DNA from 2 places in the Bacillus sp. ABA4_010 genome. Region 1 is predicted to be linked to the other one. Evidence: a T-box and tRNA genes for the amino acid it is inferred to sense, from the RefSeq annotation. Region 1 holds a T-box; the other holds one or more tRNA genes.
The links. A T-box is a leader RNA that pairs with one kind of tRNA and senses whether it is charged. The one in region 1 lies ahead of ACXAEO_RS02390 (valine--tRNA ligase), so its partner is inferred to be a tRNA-Val.
Positions count from the first base shown of each region.

Region 2: it encodes a tRNA-Val, which carries the amino acid that the T-box ahead of ACXAEO_RS02390 (valine--tRNA ligase) is inferred to sense. The anticodon was not compared.

Region 1 covers NZ_JBSWUN010000003.1:241,418-248,196, reverse strand. The annotation lists gene ACXAEO_RS02395 (bifunctional folylpolyglutamate synthase/dihydrofolate synthase) at 1-464, opposite strand, end outside; gene ACXAEO_RS02390 (valine--tRNA ligase) at 575-3,220, opposite strand; T-box leader at 3,265-3,518, opposite strand; gene ACXAEO_RS02385 (DUF4405 domain-containing protein) at 3,733-4,482, opposite strand; gene ACXAEO_RS02380 (hypothetical protein) at 4,555-4,941, opposite strand; gene ACXAEO_RS02375 (hypothetical protein) at 5,154-5,345, shown strand; gene ysxE (spore coat protein YsxE) at 5,327-6,430, opposite strand; gene spoVID (stage VI sporulation protein D) at 6,516-6,779, opposite strand, start outside.
Region 2 covers NZ_JBSWUN010000003.1:3,342,617-3,349,395, reverse strand. The annotation lists rRNA gene ACXAEO_RS17760 (23S ribosomal RNA) at 1-1,826, shown strand, start outside; rRNA gene rrf (5S ribosomal RNA) at 2,010-2,125, shown strand; tRNA gene ACXAEO_RS17750 (tRNA-Glu) at 2,136-2,210, shown strand; tRNA gene ACXAEO_RS17745 (tRNA-Val) at 2,216-2,291, shown strand; tRNA gene ACXAEO_RS17740 (tRNA-Gln) at 2,298-2,372, shown strand; tRNA gene ACXAEO_RS17735 (tRNA-Lys) at 2,375-2,447, shown strand; tRNA gene ACXAEO_RS17730 (tRNA-Gly) at 2,452-2,526, shown strand; tRNA gene ACXAEO_RS17725 (tRNA-Leu) at 2,540-2,628, shown strand; tRNA gene ACXAEO_RS17720 (tRNA-Arg) at 2,652-2,728, shown strand; tRNA gene ACXAEO_RS17715 (tRNA-Ala) at 2,744-2,819, shown strand; tRNA gene ACXAEO_RS17710 (tRNA-Asn) at 2,836-2,910, shown strand; tRNA gene ACXAEO_RS17705 (tRNA-Ser) at 2,930-3,022, shown strand; tRNA gene ACXAEO_RS17700 (tRNA-Asp) at 3,039-3,114, shown strand; tRNA gene ACXAEO_RS17695 (tRNA-Phe) at 3,290-3,365, shown strand; tRNA gene ACXAEO_RS17690 (tRNA-Thr) at 3,376-3,451, shown strand; tRNA gene ACXAEO_RS17685 (tRNA-Tyr) at 3,468-3,552, shown strand; tRNA gene ACXAEO_RS17680 (tRNA-Trp) at 3,572-3,645, shown strand; tRNA gene ACXAEO_RS17675 (tRNA-His) at 3,657-3,732, shown strand; tRNA gene ACXAEO_RS17670 (tRNA-Gly) at 3,744-3,817, shown strand; tRNA gene ACXAEO_RS17665 (tRNA-Ile) at 3,831-3,904, shown strand; gene ACXAEO_RS17660 (YjzD family protein) at 4,003-4,188, opposite strand; gene ACXAEO_RS17655 (hypothetical protein) at 4,612-4,740, shown strand; gene ACXAEO_RS17650 (alpha/beta hydrolase) at 4,837-5,571, shown strand; gene ACXAEO_RS17645 (NAD-dependent epimerase/dehydratase family protein) at 5,634-6,521, shown strand.

The DNA.
Region 1 (6,779 bases):
TTCGTTGAATCCAATCGGCCGCCTAACCCCGCTTCAAAAATAACGAAGTCCTGTTCGTTCAATTGGCCAAAATAGTAAAACGCCATAATGGTGATTACTTCAAACTCTGTCGCTTCCCCTAAATCGGTCGCTTCGAGTTGTTCAACAACAGGGCGTACCGCGTTTACAAGCGCCACCATCTCTTCATCAGAAATGGGCTTTCCATCCACGCTAATGCGCTCATTGAACGTCTCGATATATGGCGATGTGAAGGTACCAACATGATAACCAGCTTGCTGCAACATGTTGCGTAAATAGCAAATGGTCGATCCTTTCCCATTCGTTCCCGCCACATGAATAGCTTTCATATTTTGATGAGGATTTCCTAATTGCTCAAGCATCCACGCCATTCGTTCCAATCCAGGCTTAATCCCAAAACGAAGCCGATTGTGTATCCATTCTAACGCTTCTATATAAGTCTTCATCCTGCTCCCCTTCACCCTTCTATCTATAGTTCCATGCTGATATTTTTATTTTCACTAGAGACTAATTATATAAAAAAAAGACACTGCCGTACAGGCAATGTCTTTTCTAGTTATCCTCTTAACTCTGCAATACGCGCTTCCACTGACGCACGCTTTTCCACATAGTCTGCTTCTTTTTTGCGCTCTTCTTCAATTACATTCGCTGGCGCTTTTGCAATAAAGCCTTGGTTGCTTAATTTCTTTTGAACGCGCTCAACTTCTTTTGTCCACTTGTCTAATTCTTTTTCAAGACGCTTAATTTCTTCTTCCACATTAATTAAGCCTTCAAGTGGTAAAATTAGCTCCGCACCTGTAACAACCGCACTCATCGCCTTATCTGCCGCTTCCACTTCCGTTGCGATTACAAGTTCGCTTGGGTTACAGAAGCGCTCTACGTAAGCCCGATTTTTTTCAAGCTGTCCTTGGATGTTAGCATCTTTTGCTTTAATATGAAGCTTAATTTGCTTGCTCATTGGTGTATTCACTTCTGCACGGATATTACGCACTGCGCGAATAATATCTACAAGTAGACGCATTTCTTCCGCTGCTTCAGTATCCGTTAAGTCCGTACGAACTTCCGGCCATTTCGCTACGGTAATGGATTCGCCTTCATGCGGCAAGTTCTGCCAAATTTCCTCGGTAATAAACGGCATGAATGGGTGTAAAAGACGCATTGTGTTGTCTAATACATAAGCAAGAATTGAACGAGTCGTTTTCTTCGCTGCTTCATCTTCGCCATAAAGCGGCAACTTCGCCATTTCAATATACCAGTCACAGAAATCATCCCAGATGAAGTTATAAAGAACGCGGCCCACTTCACCGAATTCATACTTATCAGCTAGCTTTGTTACCGTTTCAATCGTTTCATTTAAACGAGTTAAAATCCATTTATCTGCAACCGATTTTTCACCGCTTAAATCGATTTCCTCATACGTTAAGCCATCCATGTTCATTAACGCAAAACGGGAAGCATTCCAAATTTTGTTCGCAAAGTTCCATGTTGCTTCAACTTTTTCTGTGCTATAACGTAAGTCTTGACCAGGTGAAGAACCTGTTGATAAGAAGTAACGTAAAGAATCCGCACCGTACTGATCAATCACTTCCATCGGATCTACACCGTTTCCTAGTGATTTACTCATTTTACGTCCTTGGGCATCACGTACTAGTCCGTGAATTAACACATCTTTAAATGGACGTTTGCCTGTAAACTCAAGTCCTTGGAAAATCATACGGGATACCCAGAAGAAAATAATGTCATACCCTGTCACTAATACATCTGTTGGATAAAAACGTTGATAGTCAACAGACTCTGTATCTGGCCAACCCATTGTTGAGAACGGCCATAAAGCCGAGCTGAACCATGTATCTAATACATCTGTGTCTTGTTCCCAGTTTTCGATATCTGTCGGCGGCTCATGGTCTACATGAACCTCGCCTGTTTCTTTATGATACCAAGCCGGAATACGGTGACCCCACCATAATTGACGAGAAATACACCAATCGCGAATGTTTTCCATCCAGTGTAAATACGTTTTTTCGAAACGCTCTGGTACGAAGTTTACTTTTTCTTCAGCTGATTGTTGCAAGTCAATGGATGCATCCGCTAATGGCTGCATTTTCACGAACCATTGTGTAGAAAGGTATGGCTCGACAACTGCACCACTGCGCTCACTGTGACCGACAGAGTGCATATGGTCTTCAATTTTGAATAACACGCCGTCTTCTTGAAGATCTTGTACGATTTGCTTGCGGCATTCAAAACGATCCATTCCTTCATATTTACCCGCTTTGTCATTCATTGTGCCATCTGGATTCATGACAAGAATGCGCTCTAAGTTATGGCGGTTCCCAATTTCAAAGTCGTTTGGATCATGTGCCGGTGTAATTTTTACTGCCCCTGAACCAAATTCCATGTCGACATAATCATCGCCTACAATTGGAATTTCACGGCCTGTAATCGGAAGAACAACCATTTTACCGATTAAGTGCTTATAGCGCTCATCTTCTGGATGAACAGCTACCGCTGTATCACCAAGCATCGTTTCCGGACGAGTTGTCGCAATTTCAATATGACCCGAACCGTCTGCTAACGGGTAGCGCATATGATAAAACGCACCTTGTACATCCTTATAGATCACTTCAATATCCGATAACGCTGTTTTCGTTGCCGGGTCCCAGTTAATAATGTACTCTCCGCGGTAAATTAACCCTTTCTTATAAAGCGTAACGAACACTTCACGAACCGCTTTAGATAAACCTTCATCTAATGTAAAACGCTCACGGGAATAGTCCAGACCAAGGCCAAGCTTTGCCCATTGTGCACGAATATGGCTTGCATACTCTTCTTTCCATTTCCATGTTTCTTCTACAAATTTTTCACGTCCTAAATCGTAGCGTGAAATCCCTTCATGACGAAGCTTTTCTTCTACTTTTGCTTGTGTCGCGATTCCAGCATGGTCCATACCTGGAAGCCATAACACATCAAATCCTTGCATACGCTTCATGCGTGTAACGATATCTTGTAGCGTTGTATCCCATGCGTGCCCTAAATGAAGCTTTCCTGTTACGTTTGGCGGGGGAATAACAATTGTATAAGGCTGTTTATCTTCATCATTTGTTGCCTCGAAAAATTTTCCGTCAAGCCAATATTGATAACGGTTGGCTTCAACGGCTTTTGGATCATACTTTGTTGACATGGTGATTTCCTGTTCTGCCATTTCCTTTACCTCCATCAAATAAATAAAAAACTCCTTTCATCACATAAAAGGACGAAAGGAGTGAGTTTCGCGGTACCACCTTTTTTCATAAGCCTTATAAATAAATGGATTGGCTTATGCACTTAAACAGATAACGGTCTGTCCCGTCTTTTTCTACTTAGATGCAATTCTCACATCACGTTCAAAAAAGTTGCTCATGGGCGACATTCAAGCGGTATCATCCTAAGAAATCTCACAGCCAAGGATTTCTCTTTCTGAAGGCGTACACAGCTCTACTCTTCCCAATCAATGCGTTTTTTCTATAATAAAGTCTCGTAACTATACTATATGAAAAATCTATCAATCGTCAATAAGCTTCTCCATTTTTTTCACGTTCTATTCACCATGTAAAAAAACAATAACTTCTTCAACATAAAGTTTAATCCTTTTCTACATAAAATCACTCTACAATTGTACTCTTACGTGGAAAACTTCCATTCAAAGGAATCTTCAAAAACATGAAGAACGGTCTTCTATATGTGTGAAGCTTTTCTATGTTTCTTATCGATGGTTCGCTTTTCTAATAAATGAGTATAAAAAGCAACGGACGCCAAAAGACATGAATAAATCGTAAAAACAGGTAGAACTCCTACTAACTGTGCAAGAGAAAAATCGTTTCCTTCAGCTCCTCCGCTTTCTTCAAGTCCTGACGGCGCACCGTTTAAAAATTCCACCGTTACAAAAGTCAGTTTCAGTACTTGCACGAACAAAAAAATCGTGCCGATGACTAATAATGTGCGGGACAATATTTTCTTATATGGTTTACGAAAAGAAAATAGTTTCTTCAATTTCGGGTACTGACTTCCCATTTGTTTAATCCAGTTCCAATGTAAGCCTAGATGGATTCCGACTATTAGTAGTCCAAGGACCGAAGAACCGATATGAAGAGCAAGCCAATTTATACTTGTCAAATACCTGAAATTAGGTAAGATAACTTCAGAAATTAATAATCCACTTATCATGACAATCAACATATCTAGTAGAAGCGTCATATTTAATACGTAAGAAAATAATGATTTTCCTTTAATCTTTTTGGAAAATATTTTTTTGCTCATTTCAATAATCCACTTTTTGTTTAAAGCTAAATGAATAATGAAAGCTCCTCCTAGTAAAACACTCGCGATTTCATGAAATGCTACACTCGTGACAGCCGGAGCAAATAGTAAACTAAATGTAATAGCGATTAATAAATCAAAACGAAATTTAAAACGCTGTATACTCATTTTAACCCCTCTTGAAAAACAGCTTTGAGTTTATTTGTAATGGAATCATGAATAGAGCCCTTATTTCATGATTCATAAATTTTTCAAAATCATTCTAATTGCCGTGGAACGATCTACATGATGTTCCTTTGCATAATTGTTTAGCTTTTCCATTGACTCTTCATCTAATCGAACATGTAATGAGAAATTTAGTTTTTCTGACTCTTCCTTTCGTGGTCTACCTCTTTTCGTTTTCCTATTCCCTTTTTCATCCATCCAAACATCTAATACAGCAACGCCATCCTGTTCAATCATTTTTTCACAATGATGCTTGTCCCACAGTTCTTTCGCTTTCCTTTTGTAGCTTGTAGATTGAGTCATTTCCTCCTCACTTAAGCCGACAAACTTTGCTTTCTGATAAAACTTCTCTTTCAACATTTGCTCTAATTCTTCATAAGAAGAAAAGGTAATTTGCTTCATGTAAACACTCCTTATTCGTTACACAAACATAGCGATATTGTCTAAAAACAGTTTATCATTTTTTGTGCTACAAAAAATAGGGGAAGTGAATTTTTTATGTTTATTAAGTTAACGCACATTCGCTATTAATAGATTAAATGGTCCCCTCACCAACTTCACAAATCATTCATACAATACTCTAGGCAAATTTCACGAAGAAAGGACAAGATAGCATGAAAAAACGGTTTAATTCGTACAAATTTCAACGGTGGACCCGCCATGCCAGTGCTGTTTTCGCTCAATTTATTATCCCTCTTACTCTTTTTCAAACGGTGAGAACCGTTTTTTTCCCGACAACCTTTGATGTACTTCTTTTAACCTTACTGATTATTTTAGCTGCCGCCATTTATTTAGAATGGGTATAGACATAAAAAAACAAGCCATATACATAACAAACGTTACGTATTGGCTTGCGCTTGTGCTGCCTGTTCGGCAGCTGCTTTTTTTGTTGCTCTGCTTGCATAATTCGTGTGAGTAGCTGTTCAATGTTTTTCATCTGCCAATAAGCAGCCGTTAACATTTGAACATGTTTCATTTCCTTTTGAGCGGACCGCTCATTTCGGTAACGATCGACCGTCCTAACGAGAAGTTCTGGAAAGGCTAAATAACTATATAGCAAAAGCAGTTCTTCCTCGGTTAAAGGAAACCGCTGTTCATATGTCGTAAACCATTCATAGCTTTCATAGCTTTGAATCGGATATGTTTTAAATGCGCGGAAATAAAACGATATCACATCATAAATAGGCGATGCTTCCCGTGCTTGCTCAAAATTAATAAAATAGCCATTTCCGCTTTCATCATAGATAAAGTGTTTCGCAGACAGCTTGCCATGAATGGTCACAAGACGTGCCTTTTCTTTTTCTTTCATTATTTCATACCAATCATCAAGTTTAGTTCGAGCAAACTCTAACGCCTGTGCGCACTCATGATACACAAGACAAAAATACAATTCAAACGGCGACATGTAAATTTTCTTTTCACATTGCTCCACATATTTTTCTAAATCGTCCGTTCGGTCTTTCCACTGTTTCGTCAATAAATCATAATGCTTCGTTACATCTTCTTGTTTTAATTCTGATTCATGCAATGTCAAAGAATGAAGATCCGCCAGCTCCTGAAAAAGCTTATGGTAACGGCTATCCCGTTCTTCCTTTGGCTCATTCGGCAGCCAAGGCATCACATAATACGCATCCGCCCCATCATAAACGATGTATTCCCCATCATATGTGCGATAAGGACGAACCATTTTCATGAACCCTTTTTGAGAAAGGATTCCCATCGTTTGAATGAAATGAGCTCCTTGCTTTGAAGAACGAGCCAGCTTTTTTAATGCAAATACACCTTTATCTGTGTATACCTTCTTAATCTTTCCATAATCCTCCACAAAATCTACCTGAAAACGATACGGATACAATAATTCTTGGTACTGAACGTTTTTGTCGTGGCTCACGCTCTTTCCCTCATTTTATAAAAGTCTATAAAAAACCGAGCAGGCAAAAGAAAAGACTGCCCGGCGGTTGATGCAAATTTGTCTATCAATGTTTCGAACTAACAGGAATGTTTAAAACGGTTCCCTCGGATAAATCATAATCATCGTCAATGTTATTGACTCGAAGCAAATTTTGTACGTTTGTATGATAGCGCTCTGCAATCTGCTCAAGTGAATCGCCATTTTGTACAATGCACATTTTCAAGCGAGAAAAATCCTCTTCGTCATGTTTCGAAAATAGCTGTGTCAAATAGAGCGCATTTTCTTTCCGGACAGGCTTTTCCTTCTCTTCTTCGGAGTCAGAGCTTTG
Region 2 (6,779 bases), 3.1 Mb from region 1:
GGCTTAGAAGCAGCCACCATTTAAAGAGTGCGTAATAGCTCACTGGTCGAGTGACTCTGCGCCGAAAATGTACCGGGGCTAAACGTATCACCGAAGCTGTGGATGGACATCTACGATGTCCGTGGTAGGAGAGCGTTCTAAGGGCGGTGAAGTCAGACCGGAAGGACTGGTGGAGCGCTTAGAAGTGAGAATGCCGGTATGAGTAGCGAAAGATGGGTGAGAATCCCATCCACCGTATGCCTAAGGTTTCCTGAGGAAGGCTCGTCCGCTCAGGGTTAGTCGGGACCTAAGCCGAGGCCGAAAGGCGTAGGCGATGGATAACAGGTTGATATTCCTGTACTACCTCCCCACCGTTTGAGCAATGGGGGGACGCAGAAGGATAGGGTAAGCGCGCTGTTGGATATGCGCGTCCAAGCAGTAAGGCTGAGAAGTAGGCAAATCCGCTTCTCGTAAGGTTGAGCTGTGATGGCGAGGGAAATAAAGTACCGAAGTTCCTGATTTCACGCTGCCAAGAAAAGCCTCTAGCGAGGTGGGAGGTACCCGTACCGCAAACCGACACAGGTAGGCGAGGAGAGAATCCTAAGGTGTTCGAGAGAACTCTCGTTAAGGAACTCGGCAAAATGACCCCGTAACTTCGGGAGAAGGGGTGCTCTGATAGGGTGCAAGCCCGAGAGAGCCGCAGTGAATAGGCCCAGGCGACTGTTTAGCAAAAACACAGGTCTCTGCGAAGCCGTAAGGCGAAGTATAGGGGCTGACACCTGCCCGGTGCTGGAAGGTTAAGGGGAGAGGTTAGCGCAAGCGAAGCTTTGAACCGAAGCCCCAGTAAACGGCGGCCGTAACTATAACGGTCCTAAGGTAGCGAAATTCCTTGTCGGGTAAGTTCCGACCCGCACGAAAGGTGTAACGATCTGGGCACTGTCTCAACGAGAGACTCGGTGAAATTATAGTACCTGTGAAGATGCAGGTTACCCGCGACAGGACGGAAAGACCCCGTGGAGCTTTACTGTAGCCTGATATTGCATTTTGGTACAGCTTGTACAGGATAGGTAGGAGCCTTGGAAGCCGGAGCGCCAGCTTCGGTGGAGGCATCGGTGGGATACTACCCTAGCTGTATTGAAATTCTAACCCGCACCCCTCATCGGGGTGGGAGACAGTGTCAGGTGGGCAGTTTGACTGGGGCGGTCGCCTCCTAAAATGTAACGGAGGCGCCCAAAGGTTCCCTCAGAATGGTTGGAAATCATTCGTAGAGTGTAAAGGCACAAGGGAGCTTGACTGCGAGACCTACAAGTCGAGCAGGGACGAAAGTCGGGCTTAGTGATCCGGTGGTTCCGCATGGAAGGGCCATCGCTCAACGGATAAAAGCTACCCCGGGGATAACAGGCTTATCTCCCCCAAGAGTCCACATCGACGGGGAGGTTTGGCACCTCGATGTCGGCTCATCGCATCCTGGGGCTGTAGTCGGTCCCAAGGGTTGGGCTGTTCGCCCATTAAAGCGGTACGCGAGCTGGGTTCAGAACGTCGTGAGACAGTTCGGTCCCTATCCGTCGCGGGCGCAGGAAATTTGAGAGGAGCTGTCCTTAGTACGAGAGGACCGGGATGGACGCACCGCTGGTGTACCAGTTGTCTTGCCAAAGGCATCGCTGGGTAGCTATGTGCGGACGGGATAAGTGCTGAAAGCATCTAAGCATGAAGCCCCCCTCAAGATGAGATTTCCCATAGCGTCAAGCTAGTAAGATCCCTGAAAGATGATCAGGTTGATAGGTCAGAGGTGGAAGCACGGCGACGTGTGGAGCTGACTGATACTAATCGATCGAGGACTTAACCTAAACGAAAAGCAGAGAAAGCCCGTTTAAATCGATAGGATGTTGGAGCTTCTGGCTGGGAAACCGTTCTTTGGTTTCATAGGCAGAAGTGAAACGGCCGAAAGATTAGGAGCCGTAGCTAGACAATCAAGTAAAGCAAGTACTCAGCTGCAGTTATCTAGTTTTGAAGGAATAACCTTCATATTGTCTGGTGATGATGGCGAAGAGGTCACACCCGTTCCCATGCCGAACACGGAAGTTAAGCTCTTCAGCGCCGATGGTAGTTGGGGGTCTCCCCCTGTGAAAGTAGGACATTGCCAGGCTGTAAACATTGGCCCGTTGGTCAAGCGGTTAAGACACCGCCCTTTCACGGCGGTAACACGGGTTCGAATCCCGTACGGGTCACCATATCTGGAGGATTAGCTCAGCTGGGAGAGCACCTGCCTTACAAGCAGGGGGTCGGCGGTTCGATCCCGTCATCCTCCACCATGTGATTGGGCTATAGCCAAGCGGTAAGGCAACGGACTTTGACTCCGTCATGCGTTGGTTCGAATCCAGCTAGCCCAGCCAAAGAGCCATTAGCTCAGTTGGTAGAGCATCTGACTTTTAATCAGAGGGTCGAAGGTTCGAGTCCTTCATGGCTCATATTGCGGAAGTAGTTCAGTGGTAGAACACCACCTTGCCAAGGTGGGGGTCGCGGGTTCGAATCCCGTCTTCCGCTCCATAAAATATATAGTGCCGGGGTGGCGGAACTGGCAGACGCACAGGACTTAAAATCCTGCGGTAGGTGACTACCGTACCGGTTCGATTCCGGTCCTCGGCACCACTATAAATATCTATTATAAATACGCGCCCGTAGCTCAATTGGATAGAGCGTCTGACTACGGATCAGAAGGTTATGGGTTCGACTCCTGTCGGGCGCGCCATATTTATACAATCAAGGGGCCTTAGCTCAGCTGGGAGAGCGCCTGCCTTGCACGCAGGAGGTCAGCGGTTCGATCCCGCTAGGCTCCACCAATTATCTTAAGAATATTCCACAGTAGCTCAGTGGTAGAGCAATCGGCTGTTAACCGATTGGTCGCAGGTTCGAGTCCTGCCTGTGGAGCCATTTATTTAATTTATATTGCGGAGGAATACCCAAGTCCGGCTGAAGGGATCGGTCTTGAAAACCGACAGGGGTGTAACAGCCCGCGGGGGTTCGAATCCCTCTTCCTCCGCCATTTCTATTATGAAGGTGGTCCCGTGGTGTAGTGGTTAACATGCCTGCCTGTCACGCAGGAGATCGCGGGTTCGAGTCCCGTCGGGACCGCCATTTTTATTTAAAAAACAAATATACTTAAATGGCTCGGTAGCTCAGTTGGTAGAGCACGTCCGAATCATCTGCAAAGCATAGCTTCAGCGCACAAATCGAGCTGCTTCTTGGATAAACTATCTGAGATTTGGGCGAAGGATTTGAGCAACATAAATTAAAAACAATACTTTAATACGGCTCGGTAGCTCAGTTGGTAGAGCAAAGGACTGAAAATCCTTGTGTCGGCGGTTCGATTCCGTCCCGAGCCACCATTTAATGAATGCCGGTGTAGCTCAATTGGTAGAGCAACTGACTTGTAATCAGTAGGTTGGGGGTTCAAGTCCTCTCGCCGGCACCATTTGAAAAAAATATGTGGAGGGGTAGCGAAGTGGCTAAACGCGGCGGACTGTAAATCCGCTCCCTCCGGGTTCGGCGGTTCGAATCCGTCCCCCTCCACCATTTTTTTTGAAATTTTAATAGGGGCATAGTTTAACGGTAGAACAGAGGTCTCCAAAACCTCCGGTGTGGGTTCGATTCCTACTGCCCCTGCCAATAAAAATATGGCGGTTGTGGCGAAGTGGTTAACGCACCAGATTGTGGCTCTGGCACTCGTGGGTTCGATTCCCATCAATCGCCCCATATAATATGATGCGGGTGTAGTTTAATGGTAAAACCTCAGCCTTCCAAGCTGATGTCGTGAGTTCGATTCTCATCACCCGCTCCATTAGAACAAATACGGGCCTATAGCTCAGCTGGTTAGAGCGCACGCCTGATAAGCGTGAGGTCGATGGTTCGAGTCCATTTAGGCCCATAAATTAGATAAAATAAGCATGGATGTCATGACATCCATGCTTATTTTTTAGTTAGATTGTAAAAAATCCCTTCACAATTTTTTGTGAAGGGATTTTTTTAATGATGGTCAACAGGTTCGTTCGGGATAAGCGTTTCTCCCATAATAATAACAAAGATGGAGAAGCCGATAGAAAGAACTGAAGCGATTACAAAATCGTATGTAAAACCTTGCATCGAGCTTACAACATAGGCAGACATATTGATTAACACTAAACTCCAGAAAAATGTCCAAAAAATGCGCATTTTTTCACCTCCAATGCACAAAATACGGAGCGAAAACAGCTGAAAATGTACAATCAATCAATAAATACGACAATATTGTATTTAATCGTAACATTTCTTTGTTTTTGCTTCATTACAGTTTGCTTTTATTTTACCATAATCATTCTCATTAATAAATGTCTATTCTTTGTTCAATAAAGGAAACTTCCATCGGTAGAAAATTTTATTCCCTACTTAAACTTTTCCTGTAACTCAAAAATGTTGAAGTTTGGGTATTACTTCTTATTGATGAAGGGAAGAGGAAAAAATTGTGAAAGTTACACGAAAAATTGCATAAACTGATAAAGGAACTCGGAAAAGAAACGAGAAAATAATATAAGGAACCTTCTATCACAGGAACCTTACTGCTGCTAAGAATGAAGAAGCAAAGGACGGTGAGAAGGCATGAACAAAGAAGAAATGAACGAACTTGATTTGTTATTAGACCAAGATTTTTCGAATCTGACTGATTTAGGAATTGAGACACTAGAAAAGCTAAGAGCAGCAAAAGAAAAAAAAGAAAGAGAGGAATAGCTTAAAAATAGGCATTCTCCCTTTCTTTTTTTTTGTTCTTTCATATACTGTTACTATCCGGAAAAATTGTAATTTAAGAATCGGAGGATATAGGTAATGAATGTCCGGTTTTTTAGTTTAGATCATCAATGGAACGTCGTCCATCTTCCAAATCAGCCAAATGGTTTTGGTGTATTGGTACTAGGGGATAAAGACCATTTTGTTGAAAGTTCTACAAGCTTATGGATACAGCATGCAGGAAGATGGCAGCTTATACAATCGCTCTTAGACAAAGGGTATACCGTTTTTTACTCCAATTTGTACGGTCGTCATTGGGGGAGTAATAAAGCTCTGAGATTGGCGAAACAACTATACCATTTAATAATGAAGCAAGAAATCTTGAATAAACATGTTCATGTGCTTGCTGAAGGAATGGGAGCATTACTGGCCATGAAGTTCATGGAAAGTACTCCAGGTGTTTTTCGATCTGCGGCATTTTTAAACCCATGTCTTGATTTTCAAGCATACTGGGAGCAAGAAAAACAAAATAAGTTTTTCTATAAGCAGCTAGGGAAAGAAATAAAACTTGCTTACGGAATTGAAGAAGAACATATTGATGAGTGGATAAAAGAGTTTCCAAAGTTGACCCAATATGAATCAAAGACACCTATGAAGATATGGGTAATGGCCAACAATACGAATCATTATCCGATTATACACAGCAAATATTATGAGGAGCATCGTCAACAACTAGGGGCACCTATCTCTCTGTCTCTTTATTTACCGGAAAAAAAGTATTTGTTTGAACAATCTCTTGTCCGCTTTTTGGAAGAAAACGAAAAAGTGTTATAACCAGAGCCTCTTTGATTATACATATCTAAGAGGTTCTTTTATTTTAAAGGGGGATCGGGAACATGAAAAAGGCAGCCGTGGTCGGAGCGAATCGATTTGTAGGTTTTTGCTTATGTGACTATTTATTAAAAGAAGGAATAGAAGTAAAGGGATATACTCATCAAGCACATAGCGATGAAGCAATGCTTCAAGACGAGATGAACATGTTTCTTGACAGAAATGCTAATTTTAAAACAGTTCCCATTGAGGATGCAGATCAGTTATTCGATTCTAATAATAAATTTGACGTGATTTATTTTACATATTTTGATCAAGGAGATTTTCAAGATATATCCTTCTTTCGTGAAAAAATGAAACAGGCACATCAAGTTCTTATTAAATGCATTTCGCACTGCCTCCAAACAGAAACGAAGCTGGTGCTGCTATCATCAATGAGAGTATTTGGCACGGGGCAGAGTCAAATTGGAGCAGAAGTAGAGCCAAAGCCAGACCATAGTGAAGGCAGATTATTTTGGCATCTTGAAAAAATGGTCACTAAATTTTCAGCTGACCAGCTAACCTATGTTATTGTCCGAATTCCGACTGTTTATGGACCGTGGCAACCATTAACGGCCTTTTACCAACAAGCTTGCCTTCAACAGAAAAGAGGAGAAAAGATAGTGATTGAAGAAGACAGGAAAGATGTCCTTTTTATTGATGATGTCGTGAAAGGCCTTGTTCAATGTTATAACCACTCTGATTTGCTACTTCATTTTACAAGCGGTAAGGTGGGGCAATGGGAGCGTGGTGCTGAGCTCCTTCACATTCCATACGAATCTAGACAAGGAGCAGAAGGGTACTTTTTAAAACAGGAAGAGCAGTTGTTCTTTTTCCAAACGGACATGAAAGAAGGGATTAGAAGGCAACAATCTCATGCGAGAAAACTGCTGTCAAGACAACGTTTTCGCTAGATGAACTTTTCTTTTACAAACAATGGATAGGCAAGGTAAAATAAAAGTAGTCATTGAAGCGGTGAATGAAATTGGATCATTTTAACAATTGGGTGAAATCTCCTGGAGAGCTTGCCGGAAACAATGGATCTCGGGAGCAGTACCCAACCATATATATTGGACAAGAACGAATTTGATTGTATAATGAAAGGTCGAGAAACACTTTTGCAAGCAACAAGAACTAGTTTTTGCAGATATAAGCGGCAAAAGGTAAGGGGG